DNA from 2 places in the Conexibacter stalactiti genome. Region 1 is predicted to be linked to the other one. Evidence: riboswitches for the same ligand, from Rfam matches in the RefSeq annotation. Region 1 holds a riboswitch; the other holds the start of a gene.
What was found. A riboswitch is a leader RNA that binds a small molecule or an ion and turns the genes downstream of it on or off. The one in region 1 is predicted to bind S-adenosylmethionine.

Region 1 (7,630 bases):
GGCGTCGCGCGAGCGCGACGCGCCTGCCTCAGCGCGCGACGCTGAGATGGCCCTCCAGCACCGGCCCGATCAGCGCGACGAGCGCGTCGTGGTCAGCTGAGGCGAGCGGCTCGATCCGCAGCACGTAGCGGGAGAAGACGAGCCCGAGCACCTGGCTGGCGACGGCCGCGGCGCGCAGCCGCGCCTGTGCCGGCGGCGCGTCGATCGCTCTCGCGAGACGCGCGATCAGCTCCTGCTCGACGAACTCGCGCAGCAGCGCGGCCGACTCCTCGTGGCTCGGCGCCGAGCGCAGGACGCTCAGCAGCGGCCCGCCGCTGACGGGGTCGTCCCAGACGGCCAGCAGCCGCCGCAGCAGCCGCTCGCCGAGTCCGTCGAGACCCTCGGCGAGAACGCCGTCGATCGCGTCGGCGGGACTGACCGGCAGCGCCAGCGCGGCCGCGAACAGCTGCGCCTTGCGCCCGAAGAAGTAGGAGACGAGCGCGACGTCGACGCCGGCCTCGGCCGCGACGCCGCGCAGCGTCGTGCCGCTGTAGCCGTGCTGCGCGAACTGCGCGCGCGCCGCTTGCAGGACCGCGTCGCGCGTGTCGGGCGAGCCTCTGCGCCGTCCTTTATTCATCAGGGGTTGAAATCTAGCGCACGTGGTGGGATGGTGTTTTTCATCAGGTGTTGAAAAACCTTCCAGCCGGTCGGCTCGCCAGCCGCCGCCCGCCCGCCGCTCGACCACGGAGGAGGCCCTCCATGCCAGCCCATCGCCGCCGGATCCTGATCTCGATGTGCCTCGCGCTCGCGACCGTCGTCAGCGCCGTCGCATCGCTCAACGTCGCCCTCCCCGACCTCGCCCGCGCGACCGGCGCGACGCCGACGCAGCTGCAGTGGATCGTCGACGGCTACGCGCTCGTCTTCGCCGGCCTGCTGCTGCCGGCCGGCGCGCTCGGCGACCGGCTCGGCCGCAGACGCGTGCTGCTCGCCGGGCTCGCCGTCTTCGGCGGCGCCGCGCTCGTCGCGATCTTCGTCACCGACCCCGGTCAGCTGATCGCCGCGCGCGTCGCGATGGGCCTCGGCGCCGCGCTGATCATGCCGACGACGCTGTCGATCATCACGAGCGTCTTCCCCACCGACGAGCGCGAGCGCGCCGTCGCCGCGTGGGCCGGCGTCGCCGGCGGCAGCGGTCTGCTGGGGCTGCTCGTCTCGGGCGTGCTGCTGGAGTGGTTCGACTGGAGCAGCGTCTTCGCGACCAACGTCGTGCTGGCCGTGCTCGCCGCCACCGCGACGCTGATCAACGTGCGTGACGCCGAGACGCATGAGCGGCCGGCGCTCGATCCCGTCGGCGCGGCGCTCAGCGCGCTCGGGCTGTCGGCGCTCGTGTGGGGCGTGATCGAGGGGCCGCAGCGCGGCTGGACCGACGGGCTCGTGCTCGGCGGCTTCGCCGGCGGCGCGCTGCTGCTGAGCGCCTTCGTCAGCTGGGAGCTGCGGCGCGAGCAGCCGATGCTCGACCCGCGCCTGTTCGCGCTGCGCGGCTTCGCCGCCGGCTCGCTGTCGATCTTCGTCCAGTTCTTCGCGCTCTTCGGCTTCATGTTCGTCGTGATGCAGTACCTGCAGTTCGTGCTCGGCTACACGCCGCTGGAGGCCGGCTTCGCGCTGGCGCCGGTCGCCGTCGTGATGATCGGCCTCTCGCAGCGCGTCCCAGCGCTCGTCCACCGCTTCGGCGCGCGCGCCGTCGCGCCGACCGGGCTGGCGACGATGGCGGCCGGCTTCGCGCTGCTGGCGACCGCCGGTGCCGAGGCCAGCTACTGGCGGCTGCTGGTCGGCCTCCTCGTGCTCGCGATCGGGATGGCGCTGGCGACGACGCCGGCGACCAGCGCGATCGTCGACGCGCTGCCGGCGGAGAAGCAGGGCGTCGCCTCGGCCGTCAACGACGCCTCCCGCGAGGTCGGCGGCGCGCTCGGCATCGCCGTCCTCGGCAGCGTGCTGACTGAGGGCGCGACCCGCGCCGACGGCGTCACCGCCGCGCTGCTGACCGGCGCCGGCGTGCTGCTGCTCGGCGCCGTCGCGGTCGCGCTGCGCGCGCCGTCGGCGCAGCGCCGCGGCGCCTACGCCAGCAGGTCAGGCAGCGGGCGGTCGTCGCCGACCGGCGCCCAGCCGTCCGGGCCCGGCGCGTAGTCGCGGCGGGCGCCCTCGCGCACGAGCCGCTCGACCGCCTCGGCCAGCCGCTCGACGTCGTCGGCGCTGGTGCCGACACCGAAGCTGGCGCGCAGCGCGCCGCCGGGCAAGCCGAGCCGCCCCAGCAGCTGGTGGGCGCAGAAGCGGCCGTCGCGCACGCCGACGCCGTGCTCGGCCGACAGGTAGGCGCCGACGTGAGCCGGCGCGTACCCCTCGACGGCGAAGGCGACCGTGCCGATCGCGGCGGAGCTGTCGGCCCAGATGCGCGCGACGCGGACCGCGTCGAGCCGCTCCAGGCGCGCCAGCAGCAGCTCGCGCAGCGAGTGGTCGTGCGCCTCCAGCGCGCCCGCCGGCAGCGCGTCGAGCGTGTTGCACGCCTCCGCGATCGCGACCGCGCCGAGCAGGTTCGGCGTGCCGCCCTCGTGGCGGGCGGGACCGTCGTGCCACTCGGTCCCCTCCCACGTCACCTCGCGCACGGCGCCGCCGCCGGCGAGGTGCGGCGCGGCCGCGTCGAGCCAGTCGCGGCGGCCGACGAGCGCGCCGGCGCCGTAGGGCGCGTACAGCTTGTGCCCCGACAGCGCGATGTAGTCGGCGCCGAGCGCCTCCAGGTCGACGCGCACGTGCGGCGCGAGCTGGGCTGCGTCGACGACGACGCGCGCGCCGGCGCCGTGCGCGAGCGCGACGATCCGCTCCAGCGGCAGCAGCTCCCCGGTCACGTTCGAGGCGCCGGTGATCGCGACGAGCGCGACCGGGCCGGCGGCGAGCGCGTCGCGCAGGCGGCCGAGCGTCAGCTCCAGCGTCGGCGCGAATGCCACGGCGCGGTGGGCGCGACGGCGCCACGGCAGCAGGTTGGCGTGGTGCTCGCTGTCGAGGAAGAGCACGTCGCCGGCGCCCTCCGGCACGGCGCCCGCGAGCAGGTTGAGCGCGTCGGTCGTGTTGCGGGTGAAGATCACCTCGTCGTCGGCGCGGGCGCCGAGGAAGCGCGCGAGCGCCTGGCGCGACTGCTCGTAGAGCGCGGTCGAGACGCGCGCCGGCAGACCCGAGCCGCGGTGGACCGAGCCGTAGTACGGCAGCACGCGCGTGACGCGCTCGGCGACGGTCGCCAGCGCCGGCGCGGTCGCGCCGTAGTCGAGGTTGGCGTAGCGCGCCTCTCCGCCGCCGACCAGCGGGACCCGCAGCTCCTGGCCGACGACCGGCAGCAGCGAGCCGGCGTTCGCGCGGCGCGGCGCCGCGGGCGGGCAGTCGCCGTCGCGCTCGCGGCGACGAGTGGCAATGGGGGACAGCGACAGCGACGGAAGCGGGGTGATCGACATCTTGGACCTCTCGGGGTTCGATGGGACCCGACAGATCAGGTCCACGTCTTGCCGCAGATCCGCCTGAGACGACGGCCTGCGCGGCCTGGTCCTCACCCGGGGCACCCCTACATGGAGAAGGGTTGCCGGCCAGCTAGCCGGGGCTTGTCGCTGGCACTCGTGACCGCGACCGAAGATAGCAAGCGACTCCGCCTTGTCAACCAAAGTGGTGGAGATTCGCCCCCCCCACTGGACGAACGGCCGAGCCGAATGGGGTAGCCCTATCCTGAGCAGGTGGCCTCGCAGTCCCCGCCCGACGCGCCGCTCGCCGAGCTGCGTGCGCGCCTCTCCGACCTCACGCTTCGCGACGAGCACCGCATCCGGCGGCGCTTCGATCGCCTGCGCGGAATCCACGGCGACGAGGCGCGCGGCGACGAGCTGCTGAAGATCGCCGCTGACGTCGAGGAGTCGGAGGCGCGGATCGAGCGGCGCCGCGCCGCCGTGCCACAGGTCTCCTACCCGCCGCAGCTGCCGGTCAGCGCGCGCAAGGAGGAGCTGCTGGAGGCGATCCGCGACAACCAGGTCGTCGTCGTCGCGGGCGAGACCGGCTCCGGCAAGACGACGCAGCTGCCGAAGATCTGCCTCGAGCTGGGCCGCGGCGTGCGCGGCGCGATCGCGCACACGCAGCCGCGCCGGCTGGCCGCGCGCACGGTCGCGGAGCGGATCGCGGAGGAGCTGAACGTGCCGCTCGGCGACGCCGTCGGCTACGCCGTCCGCTTCAACGACCGCACGAGCGAGAACACGCTCGTGCGGCTCGTCACCGACGGCCTGCTGCTGGCGCAGATCCAGCGCGATCCGCTGCTGCGCCGCTACGACACGATCATCGTCGACGAGGCGCACGAGCGCAGCCTCAACATCGACTTCCTGCTCGGCTGCATCACGCGGATCCTGCCGAAGCGGCCGGAGCTGAAGCTGATCGTCACCTCGGCGACGATCGACCCGCAGCGCTTCTCCAACCACTTCGGCGGCGCGCCGATCGTCGAGGTCTCCGGCCGCACCTATCCGGTCGAGGTGCGCTACCGCCCGTTGGCGCTGCCGAGCGCGGCCGACGACACCGACGAGGCCGGCGACAGATCGTCGGCGCCCGACGAGCGCGACCAGGTCGACGCGATCGGCGACGCCGTCCAGGAGCTGCGACGCGAGAGCAAGGGCGACGTGCTCGTCTTCCTCTCCGGCGAGCGCGAGATCCGCGACACCGCCGACGCGCTCAGCGGCCGCTTCGGCGACAGACTCGACGTGCTGCCGCTGTACGCGCGGCTGGCGACCGCCGAGCAGCAACGCGTCTTCAGAGCGCACTCCAAGCAGCGCGTCGTGCTCGCGACCAACGTCGCCGAGACCTCGCTGACGGTGCCGGGGATCAGATACGTCGTCGATCCCGGCAGCGCGCGCATCTCGCGCTACAGCTCACGGCTGAAGGTCCAGCGGCTGCCGATCGAGCCGGTCTCGCAGGCCTCGGCCGACCAGCGCAAGGGCCGCTGCGGCCGCCAGTCCGACGGCATCTGCATCCGCCTCTACTCCGAGGACGAGTTCGACGCGCGGCCGCGCTTCACCGACCCGGAGATCCTGCGCACCAACCTCGCGAGCGTGATCCTGCAGATGGCCGCGCTCGGGCTCGGCAGCATCGAGGAGTTCCCGTTCCTGGAGCCGCCCGACAGACGCCAGGTGCGCGACGGCGTGCTGCTGCTGCAGGAGCTGGGGGCGCTGGAGGAGGGCGAGCTGACGCCGCTCGGGCGCAAACTCGCGCAGCTGCCGGTCGACCCGCGCCTCGGCCGCATGGTGCTGGAGGCCGACAGGCTCGGCTGCGCCAGCGAGGCGATCGTGATCGCCGCCGCGCTGTCGATCCAGGACCCGCGCGAGCGCCCCAGCGAGCTGCAGGCACAGGCCGACCAGCAGCACGCCCGCTTCAGAGACGACCACTCCGACTTCAGCGCCTTCCTCAACCTCTGGACCTATCTGAGGGAGCAGCAGAGAGAGCTGTCGAACTCGCAGTTCCGCAAGCGGCTGAAGAGAGAGTTCCTGCACTACCTGCGTGTGCGCGAGTGGCAGGACCTCGCCAGCCAGCTGCGCGAGGCCTCCAGAGGCGTCGGCGTGACGCTCAACCAGCAGCCGGCCGAGACAACCGAAATTCACAGAGCGCTCTTGGCCGGTTTGCTCTCGCACGTCGGCGTGAAGGAGGGGAGCGCGAGAAGACGCGGCGAGTACCTCGGTGCGCGCGGCGCCAGATTCATGATCTTCCCCGGCTCCGGCCAAGCGCGCAGACAGCCCAACTGGGTGATGGCGGCCGAGCTGGTCGAGACCTCGCGGTTGTGGGGGCGCGTCGTCGCGAGAATCGAGCCGGAGTGGGTCGAGTCGCTTGCCGAGCACCTCGTCAGACGGACGCACTCCGAGCCGCGCTGGGAGAAGAAGCGCTCTGAGGTCGTCGCGACCGAGCGCGTCACGCTCTACGGCCTGCCGATCGTCGCCGGGCGGACGGTCTCCTACGCGAAGTTCGATCCCGCGCTCGCGCGCGAGCTGTTCATCCGCCGCGCGCTGGTCGAGGAGGACTGGCAGACGCGCCACCACTTCTTCCACGACAACCGCCAGCTGATCGACGAGCTGGAGGAGCTGGAGCACAGAGCACGCCGCCGCGACATCCTCGCCGGCGACGAGGTCCTGTTCGCCTTCTACGACAACCGCATCCCGGCCGAGGTCGTCTCCGGCGCGCACTTCGACAGATGGTGGAAGAAGACCCGCCAGCGCGATCCGAGACTGCTGACCTTCACGCGAGAGCTGCTGATCGACAGCGAGGCGGCGGCGGGCGCCCTCGACGAGCGGGCGCGGCCCGAGCGCTGGACGCAGGGCTCGCTCGCGCTCCCGTTGACCTACCACTTCGAGCCCGGCGCCGACCACGACGGCGTCACCGCGCACGTGCCGCTCGCCGCGCTCTCCGGCCTCCGCGAGCAGGGCTTCGAGTGGCTCGTGCCGGCCTTCCGGCTGGAGCTGATCACGACGCTGATCCGCTCGCTGCCGAAGGAGCTGCGGCGGCCGCTCGTGCCGGTCCCCGACGTGGCCGCGCAGGTGCTCAGATCGGTCACGCCCGAGGATGTCGCGAGAGCGCCGCTGCTCGACACGATCGCGGCGCTGATCGGGCGGCTGCGCGGCGTGCGGGTCGCGGCGGCCGACTTCGACCGCGCACGGCTGCCGGCGTGGCTGAGAATGCGCTTCCGGATCGAGGATGAGAAGGGCGGCCTGGTCGCCGAGGGCGACGACCTCGAGGCGCTGCGCGCGCGTGTGCGGCCGCGGCTGCAGGCGCAGCTGACGAGAACGGCCGGCTCGTCGCTGGAGAGAAGGGGCCTGACGAGCTGGACACTCGGGACGCTGCCGAGAGCGGTCGAGCTGCCCGGCAGCGGCGGGATGGCGAAGGCCTATCCGGCGCTCGTCGACGAAGGGCCGAGAAGCGTCGGCGTCAGGGTCTTCGACACGGTCGGCGAGCAGTGGGTCGCGATGCGCGCCGGCACCCGCCGGCTGCTGCTGCTGTCGATCCCGACGGCGACGCTGAAGCACGTCCAGCAGCGCCTGCCGGCATCGGCGGCGCTGACGCTCGCGGCCGCGCCCGGCGGCGCCGCGGCGGTGCTCGACGACGCGCTGAGCGCGGCCAGCGACGCGCTCGTCGCCGAGGCCGGCGGGCCGGCGTGGGACGCGGCCGCCTTCGCGCGGCTGCGCGACCACGTCGCCGGCAACCTCGTCGACCGCACGCTCGCGCTGATCGAGCAGGTCGCGCGGATCCTCGACCTCCAGCGCCAGGTGATGGACCGCATCGTCGCGCTGTCGGCGCCACAGTTCGAGGCGGTTCGGCTCGACGTCGCGCGTCAGCTCGGCCGCCTCGTCTACTCCGGCTTCGTCGCCGCCACCGGCGTGCAGCGGCTGCCCGACGTCGAGCGCTACCTGCGCGGCGCCGTCTACCGCCTGGAGCGTGTGCCCGACCACCGCGCCGCCGACGCCGACCGCATGAAGGCCGTCCACGAGCTGGAGGAGGCCGTCCGCCAGCGGCGCGAGTCATGGCCGCCCGGCCGCCCCTTCCCGCCGGCGCTGTTCGAGGTCCAGTGGCAGCTGGAGGAGCTGCGCATGAGCCATTTCGC
Region 2 (7,630 bases), on a different contig from region 1:
CGGATGATCGTATGAACCTTCTTTTCCGTCGATCATCGACCAGAAAAGATATGTCTTGATAGTCAGGGTTGACTGACTGACCGCCATGTTCCCCGGAACTCCGATATTGCAGTCGAACTGCGCAGCAAAATGGAGCTTCAGCCACGAAAAACGGCGGCCATTGGCCGCCGTCTGGCACGTCGAAACTCCTGTGACCTGTCGATCAGCCGCCGGCCACCGCCGGCAGGATCGTCACCTCGTCGCCGTCGGAGACCGACGTGTCGAGGCCGTCGAGGAAGCGGATGTCCTCGCCGCCGATGTAGACGTTGACGAAGCGCCGCAGGCCGCCGTCGTCGGCGATCCGCTCGCGCAGCTCACCGAACTCGGCGTAGAGCGCGTCGAGCACCTCGCCGACCGTCGAGCCGTCGACGCTGGCCGTCGACGCGCCGCCGGTGGCGGCGCGCAGCTGCGTCGGGATCTTGACCGTGATCGCCATCAGGCGGCCACCGCGCCGGGGACCTTCGCCTCGAACGCCTCGTAGGTGGCGTCGATCTCGTACGTCTCGAACGTGTCGCGCACGACGTCGAGCGTCTTCAGGCCTTCGCCGGTGATGACGGCGACGACTCTCTCGCCCGGGTCGATGTCGCCGCGCTCGGCGAGCTTCGCGAGCACCGCCGTCGTGACGCCGCCGGCCGTCTCGGTGAAGATGCCGGTCGTCTCGGCCAGCAGCTTGATGCCGGCGCGGATCTCGTCGTCGGTGACCGAGTCGACGCCACCGCCGGTGCGGCGCGCCAGCTCGACGGCGTAGGGGCCGTCGGCCGGGTTGCCGATCGCGAGCGACTTGGCGATCGTGTCGGGCTTAACCGGGCGGCAGATGTCGGTCCCCTCGGCGAAGGCCGTCGCGACCGGTGAGCAGCCGGCGGCCTGGGCGCCGTTCATCGTCGGCACGGTGCCGTTGACGAGACCGAGCTCGATCCACTCCTCGAAGCCCTTGGCGACCTTCGTGAAGAGCGAGCCGGAGGCGATCGGCGCGACGATCCGGTCGGGGATCGCCCAGCCGAGCTGCTCGGCGATCTCGTACGCGATCGTCTTGGAGCCCTCGGAGTAGTACGGGCGCATGTTGATGTTCACGAACGCCCACTCGTGCTCGCCCGCGATCTCGGTGCAGAGGCGGTTGACGTCGTCGTAGTTGCCTCTGACCGCGACCAGGTGGGTGCCGTAGACGCCGGTCGCGAGGATCTTCTGCTCCTCGAGGTTCGACGGGATCAGCACGTAGGAGTCGAGGCCGGCGGCCGCGGCGTGGGCGGCGACGGCGTTCGCGAGGTTGCCGGTCGAGGCGCACGCGATCGTCTGGAAGCCCAGCTCCTTCGCGCGTGCGAGCGCGACGGCGACGACGCGGTCCTTGAACGAGTGCGTCGGGTTGGCCGCGTCGTTCTTGATCCAGACCTCGCGCAGGCCGAGGCGCTCGGCGAGCCGGTCGGCGCGCAGCAGCGGCGTCCAGCCGGCCGGCAGCGTGTCGCGCGGCGGCGCCTGCGTCAACGGCAGGAAGTCGCGGTAGCGCCACAGCGAGTGCGGCCCGGCCTGTATGCGACGACGCAGCTCCTCGGCGTCGACGTCGGTCGTGGCGGCGTAAGCCACCTCGAGCGGGCCGAAACAACGCTCACAGACGTACTTCGCCTCGAGCGGATAGACGGCCTTGCATTCCTTGCATGTCAATGACTCTGGCGGCATATAGAAAAACCTCCGCCGGGTTTCCGTGGCAGAGGTCTGAAGAACCGCCGAACCACATCTCCCAGGCTTGTTGCTTGCCTGATGGAATTGGCACCTTCCCCTTACGGGGGGTTGCCGGGGCTTCGTCGGGCCATAACCCTCCACCCCTCTGGATGCGTACTGCTATGTGCCGGGGAAGTATACGCAGTCGTGTGACGAAGCTGCAACGCGACATTCCGGAAATCGCCAGCACAGGGGTAGAATGACCGGCATGCCGGGCGAGACGAGCAGCGAACCAATGGGCGACGAGCCGCGAAGTCATGCCGAGCTTGCCCAAGCCCCGCTTCACGCGCGGGACCCGCGGTCGCGGCTCCGTCTCGCTTCCGCCCGCTGAGCCCGAGAACGCTCAGCCCGAGGTCGTCGAAGGCCCCGGCGTCCGCTGGATCCACATCGAGCAGCCGCAGCCGAGCCACCGCGCGTGGCTGGAGGAGCGCTTCGACTTCCACCCGCTCGACTACGAGGACGTCTCCTCGCGCAACCAGCGGCCGAAGATCGACGAGTACGACGACTACCTCTTCATCGTCCTGTACTTCCCGCGCTTCGACAAGCAGGTCGGCCGCCTGAACGCGGCCGAGCTGGATCTCTTCGTCGGGCCCGACTTCCTGATCACGCTGCCCAACCAGCCGCTGCAGCCGGTCGAGTACCTGTTCGAGCGCGTCCGCACCAACGACGAGCTGCGCGAGAACTGGTTCGGCAAGGGCACCGGCTACCTGCTCTACAAGATCATCGACGCCTGCGTCGACGCGAGCTTCCCGATGCTGGCGAAGATGGGCAACAAGCTGGAGCGGGTCGAGGACGAGATCTTCGCCGGCAACTCGTCGGAGGTCGTGCGCGACATCTCCAACGTCAAGCAGGAGATCATCAACTTCCGCAAGGTCGTGCGCCCGCAGCGCGCCGTCTTCGGCGACCTCGAGCGGACCAAGCAGCGCTACCTCGCCGAGGACATGGACGTCTACTTCGACGACATCAACGACGCCTCCGAGCGCGTCTGGCAGATGTTGGAGACCTACAAGGAGACGGTCGAGGCGCTCGAGGCGACCAACGAGTCGGTCCTCTCCCACCAGCTCAACGACGTCCTGCGGATCCTGACCGTGCTCTCCGTCGTCTTCCTGCCGCTGACGCTGATCGCCTCGATCTTCGGCATGAACGTGCATGTGCCCGGCGAGGGTCACATCGCGCCGTTCTGGGTCGTGATCGGCGTGATGCTCGGCGTCGGCGGCGGCATGATCGCCTTCTTCCGCAAGCGCAACTGGCTGTGAGCTGGCGCGTCCGCGCGCGTCGCGCCGTCCGGACGCGACCGTCTTTCACGCGTGCGTAACACCGACCGCGTGGCGGAGTACAAAAGAACTGTGACCGCCACCACTTTCGACGCGCTCGAGCGCCTTGCCGGAACGATGGGGTCGACGAAGCCGAGCAAGCGCATGCTGGTGATCGTCAACCCGTACGCGACGACGGTGTCCGACCGTCTCAAGCACCTCGTCGTCTACGCGCTCCAGGGCCGCTACCAGGTCGACTCCGTCGAGACGGAGGCGCGCGGTCACGCGACCGAGCTGTGCCGCGAAGCCGCGCAGGAGGGCTACGACGTCGTCTGCGCCTTCGGCGGCGACGGGACCGTCAACGAGGCCGCCAACGGTCTGACCGGCTCCGGCACCCCGCTGACCTGCCTGCCGGGCGGCTCGACCAACGTCTTCGCGCGGATCCTCGGGATACCGAACGACGTCGTCGACGCGACCGAGCACATGCTGCGGCTCGCCGACGACTGGAGACCGCGCCCGATCGACCTCGGCATCGTCAACGAGCGCCGCTTCCTCTTCACCGCCGGCATCGGCCTCGACGCCAGCGTCACCCGCCGCGTCGACGCGCGCCCGCGGCTGAAGGCCCGCTTCGGCCCGTGGTTCTACGCCTCCGCCGCCGTCGGCGCCTTCACGAAGGACTACGTCGTGCGGCCGCCCAAGCTCGTCGCCGAGATCGGCGGCGAGACGATCGACGGCGTCACGGCGATGGTGCAGAACACGATGCCGTACACCTACTTCGCCAGACGGCCGATCGAGCTCGCCGAAGGGGTCGAGCTCGACGACGGGACGCTCGCTGGCGTCGTGCTGAAGCGCGCCAGCCTGCTCGACATGCCGACGGTGACCTTCCGCGCGCTGTCGGCCAGCGCGCGGATCGTCAAGCACCGCCGCGTGAGCGGCTTCTCCGGCGTGGAGGAGCTGACGATCCGTTCGCGCGACGAGCGCGAGCTGCCGCTCCAGGTCGACGGCGACTACCTCGGCTTCGTGCCCGAGGCGACCTTCGGCGTCGACCACCACGGCCTCCAGATCGTCGCCTGAGGGTGCGCGTCCCCCTCCCCGTCGCGCTCGCCGCCGTCGTCGTCGGCGCAGCGGCGACGCCCGCGAACGCCGCTCCCCCGACGATCGCCGGTTGCCCCGTGATGTCACCCTCCTCGGCCTGGAACCAGCGCGTCGACAGAGCGCCCGTCGCGAAGAACTCGGCGACGCTGATCCGCTCGATCGGCCTCAGCGCGGGCTTCCACGCCGACTTCGGCTCCGGCCGCTGGGAAGGCGCGCCGATCGGGATCCCGTGGACGACCGTCGGCGCCGGCCAGAAGCGCGTCCCGCTGAGCTTCGGCTACAGCGACGAGTCCGACCGCGGTCCTTACCCGATCCCGCCGTCAGCGCCGATCGAGGGCGGCCGCGGCGGTGACGGCGACCGCCACGTGCTCGTCGTCGACCGCTCGACCTGCAAGCTCTACGAGACCTTCGACTCCCATCCGCTCTCCGGCGGCGCCCGCTGGCGCGCCGGCTCGGGCGCGATCTTCGACCTGCGCGGCGGCGACGCGCAGCGGCCGCGCGGCTGGACATCGGCCGACGCCGCCGGGCTGCCGATCCTGCCCGGCCTGGCGCGCTACGAGGAGGTCGCCGCCGGCGCGATCGAGCACGCGCTGCGCTTCACCGCCCCGCGCACGCGCAGCAGCTTCATCGCCCCCGCCCGTCACTTCGCCTCCGACTCCAGCGATCCGGCGCTGCCGCCGATGGGCCTGCGTGTCCGGCTCAAGCGCTCGGTCAGCCTGCGCGGCCTGCCGCCGCAGGCGCGCGTGATCGCCGTCGCGATGAAGCGCTACGGCCTGCTGCTGGCCGACAACGGCTCGCCGTGGTACGTCAGCGGCGCGCCCCACTCCGGCTGGGACAACGACCAGCTGCATGCCCTCGACCGCATCAGCGGCAGCGACTTCGAAGTCGTGAACGCCGCGCGCTGAGCAGCGCGGCGGGCGGTCGGGCCGGACGGTCACGGTTGCGCGCCCGCGAAGCGGCGCCGCGCCCCTCTCATGATGCTCTAATCTTCTGGATTTCGGGGACGGGAAAGGGGGATGCGAGGTCCCCGTGCTGAGCCGTGCGCTGGACGACCTCGACGAAGGAGTTCGACGATGAGACACGTGCGCGCAGCGATCGCCGCAAGCCTTGCGGCGGGCGCGCTCGCGGCATGCAGCCCCGGAGCCGCAGCGAGCGGGGCGCAGCCGGTCACGATCAACACGCCGTTGACGACGATGACCGCCAACAACGCATCGATACGGATCAACACCGCCACCGGCCCGCACATAGCGACCTGTGCGGCCATACAGCTCCCGGCAGCGATAACGCCGGTCGGCAACTTCAGCGTCGCGGCTGGGACCGCCGTGTTCAACGGATGTCAGGTGATGGGAGTCGCGATCGCGGTCACTCAACCGGTCGCATGGTCCGGCATATTCCGCCACCTAGACTCGGGGGCCCTCCGCATCCGGTCGTTCACGCTCGACATGATCGTGCCGATGGGCGGGTTGCATCTGTCGATTCTGGGCTGCCAGTTCGACATGAACGGGATTCCGCTAGCCGATCACGTCTTCGCGGCGGAGCCGTTGCACAGAGTGCTAGTGAACGTGCCGAACATACAGTTCCCCGCCTCGCTAGTGAGACCGATACCGCTACTGCTCACCGTTCGCAACCTGGTGGGCGCGTCGTGTGCGCTGCTGCCAATAGCGAACCTCGACGCCGGGCAGTTGACGGCGAACTTTGCCTTCGCCCCCGCGGTCGTAGGGATGGGAACCTGAGACGACGCCGTGCGGGCGCCGCTCAGGCGCCCGCGCCCGGGGTGACGCGGTAGGCGTCGAAGACCGCCTCGATGTTGCGCAGCTTCGTGATCGTCGTGTCGAGCGTCTTGGTGTCGGCGACCTCGATCACGAAGCGGTTGCGGATCATCGGCGGATTCGACGTGCAGCGCGCATCGACGATGTTGATGCCCGCCTCGCTGAACGTGCGCGCGAGGTCTTCCAGGAGGCGGTGCCGGTCCCAGCCGTCGATGTGGATCTCCACCTTGAACGACGTCGCCGCCTCGCCGTCCCAGGAGACGGGCGTGAAGCGGTCGGGATCCTTGCGCAGGACCTGCACGTTGGGACAGTCCTCGCGGTGGATCGTGATGCCGCGCCCGAGCGAGACGTACCCGACGATCTGGTCGCCCGGGACCGGGCGGCAGCACTTCGCCAGCCGCAGCATCACGTCGCCGATGCCGTCGACGGAGATGCCGAAGCTGGTCGATGAGGTCGTCGGGCGGCGCTCGCGCTGCGGGTTGGTCTTCAGCAGGTCGTCGGCGGCGGTCGGCGTGCCCTCGGCGGCCTCGCCCTGCTTCAGCCGCTGCATCACCTTGTTGACGACCGTTCTCGGCGAGACCTTCGCGGCACCGAGGGCGATGTAGAACTCGTCGCCCTTGCGGAAGCCCATCTCGCGGATGATGTCCGCCAGCAGCGGCGATCCGACGATCCGCTGGGCCGGCAGCCCCTGCTTCTTCAGGTGCTCCTGCAGCAGCTCGCGGCCGGCGTGCTCGGTGTCCTTGCGCGACTCGCTCTTGAACCACTGCTTGATCTTGTTGCGCGCGCGCGTCGTCTTGACGAGCGCCAGCCAGTCGCGCGACGGGCCGCGCTCGCGCTTGGAGGTCAGCACCTCGACGATGTCGCCGGAGCGCAGCTCGTAGGAGAGCGGGACGATCTTGTTGTTGACCTTCGCGCCGACGCAGCGGTGGCCGACATCGGTGTGGACCTCGTAGGCGAAGTCCAGCGGCGTCGCGCCGGCCGCCAGCGACTTGACCTCGCCCTTCGGCGTGAAGACGAACACCTCGTCCTCGAAGAGGTCGACCTTCAAGGTGTCCATGAACTCCTTGGGGTCCGACATCTCCTGCTGCCAGTCGAGCAGGCGGCGCAGCCACTTGAGCTTGCCGTCGCCCTCGTTGGAGGTCGGGTCCTGCTTGTAGATCCAGTGCGCGGCGATGCCGAACTCGGCCATGTCGTGCATCTCACGCGTGCGGATCTGGATCTCCAGCGGGCGTCCCTCGGGCCCGATCACGGTCGTGTGCAGCGACTGGTACATGTTGAACTTCGGCATCGCGACGAAGTCCTTGAAGCGGCCGGGCAGCGGCTTCCAGAGCGAGTGGATGACGCCGACCGCGCCGTAGCAGTCCTTCACCGAGTCGACGATCACGCGCATGGCGGTGAGGTCGTAGATCTCGTTGAACTCGCGACCCTTTCTCGTCATCTTCGAGTAGATCGAGTAGAAGTGCTTCGCGCGCCCGGAGATCTCGGCGTGGATGCCGAGCGCGTCCAGTTCGCGCGCGACGAAGGCGCCGGCCTCGTTGACGTAGCGCTCGCGCTCGGCCCGCTGCTGGTTGACCAGCCCCTTGATCTCGTTGTACTTGCGCGGGTGCAGCGTCGCGAACGCGAGGTCCTCCAGCTCCCACTTGATCGCGTGGATGCCGAGGCGGTGCGCGATCGGCGCGTAGATGTCGAGCGTCTCCTTCGCCTTCTCGATCTGCTTCTGCTTCGACATCGCCTCGATCGTGCGCATGTTGTGCAGGCGAT

Region 2: linked by a shared signal. The riboswitch ahead of thrC (threonine synthase) and the one ahead of R7226_RS00180 (aminotransferase class V-fold PLP-dependent enzyme) in region 1 are both predicted to bind S-adenosylmethionine.

Annotation. Positions count from the first base shown of each region.
Region 1 is NZ_JAWSTH010000001.1:36,600-44,229, forward strand. Features, by position in the region: gene R7226_RS00170 (TetR/AcrR family transcriptional regulator) at 29-616, opposite strand; gene R7226_RS00175 (MFS transporter) at 739-2,160, shown strand; gene R7226_RS00180 (aminotransferase class V-fold PLP-dependent enzyme) at 2,091-3,473, opposite strand; SAM riboswitch class IV at 3,513-3,638, opposite strand; gene hrpA (ATP-dependent RNA helicase HrpA) at 3,747-7,630, shown strand, end outside.
Region 2 is NZ_JAWSTH010000028.1:32,203-39,832, reverse strand. Features, by position in the region: gene R7226_RS12545 (ubiquitin-like small modifier protein 1) at 203-475, opposite strand; gene thrC (threonine synthase) at 475-1,710, opposite strand; SAM riboswitch class I at 1,762-1,869, opposite strand; gene corA (magnesium/cobalt transporter CorA) at 2,010-3,008, shown strand; gene R7226_RS12530 (diacylglycerol/lipid kinase family protein) at 3,099-4,079, shown strand; gene R7226_RS12525 (hypothetical protein) at 4,082-5,005, shown strand; gene R7226_RS12520 (hypothetical protein) at 5,174-5,833, shown strand; gene R7226_RS12515 (RelA/SpoT family protein) at 5,856-7,630, opposite strand, start outside.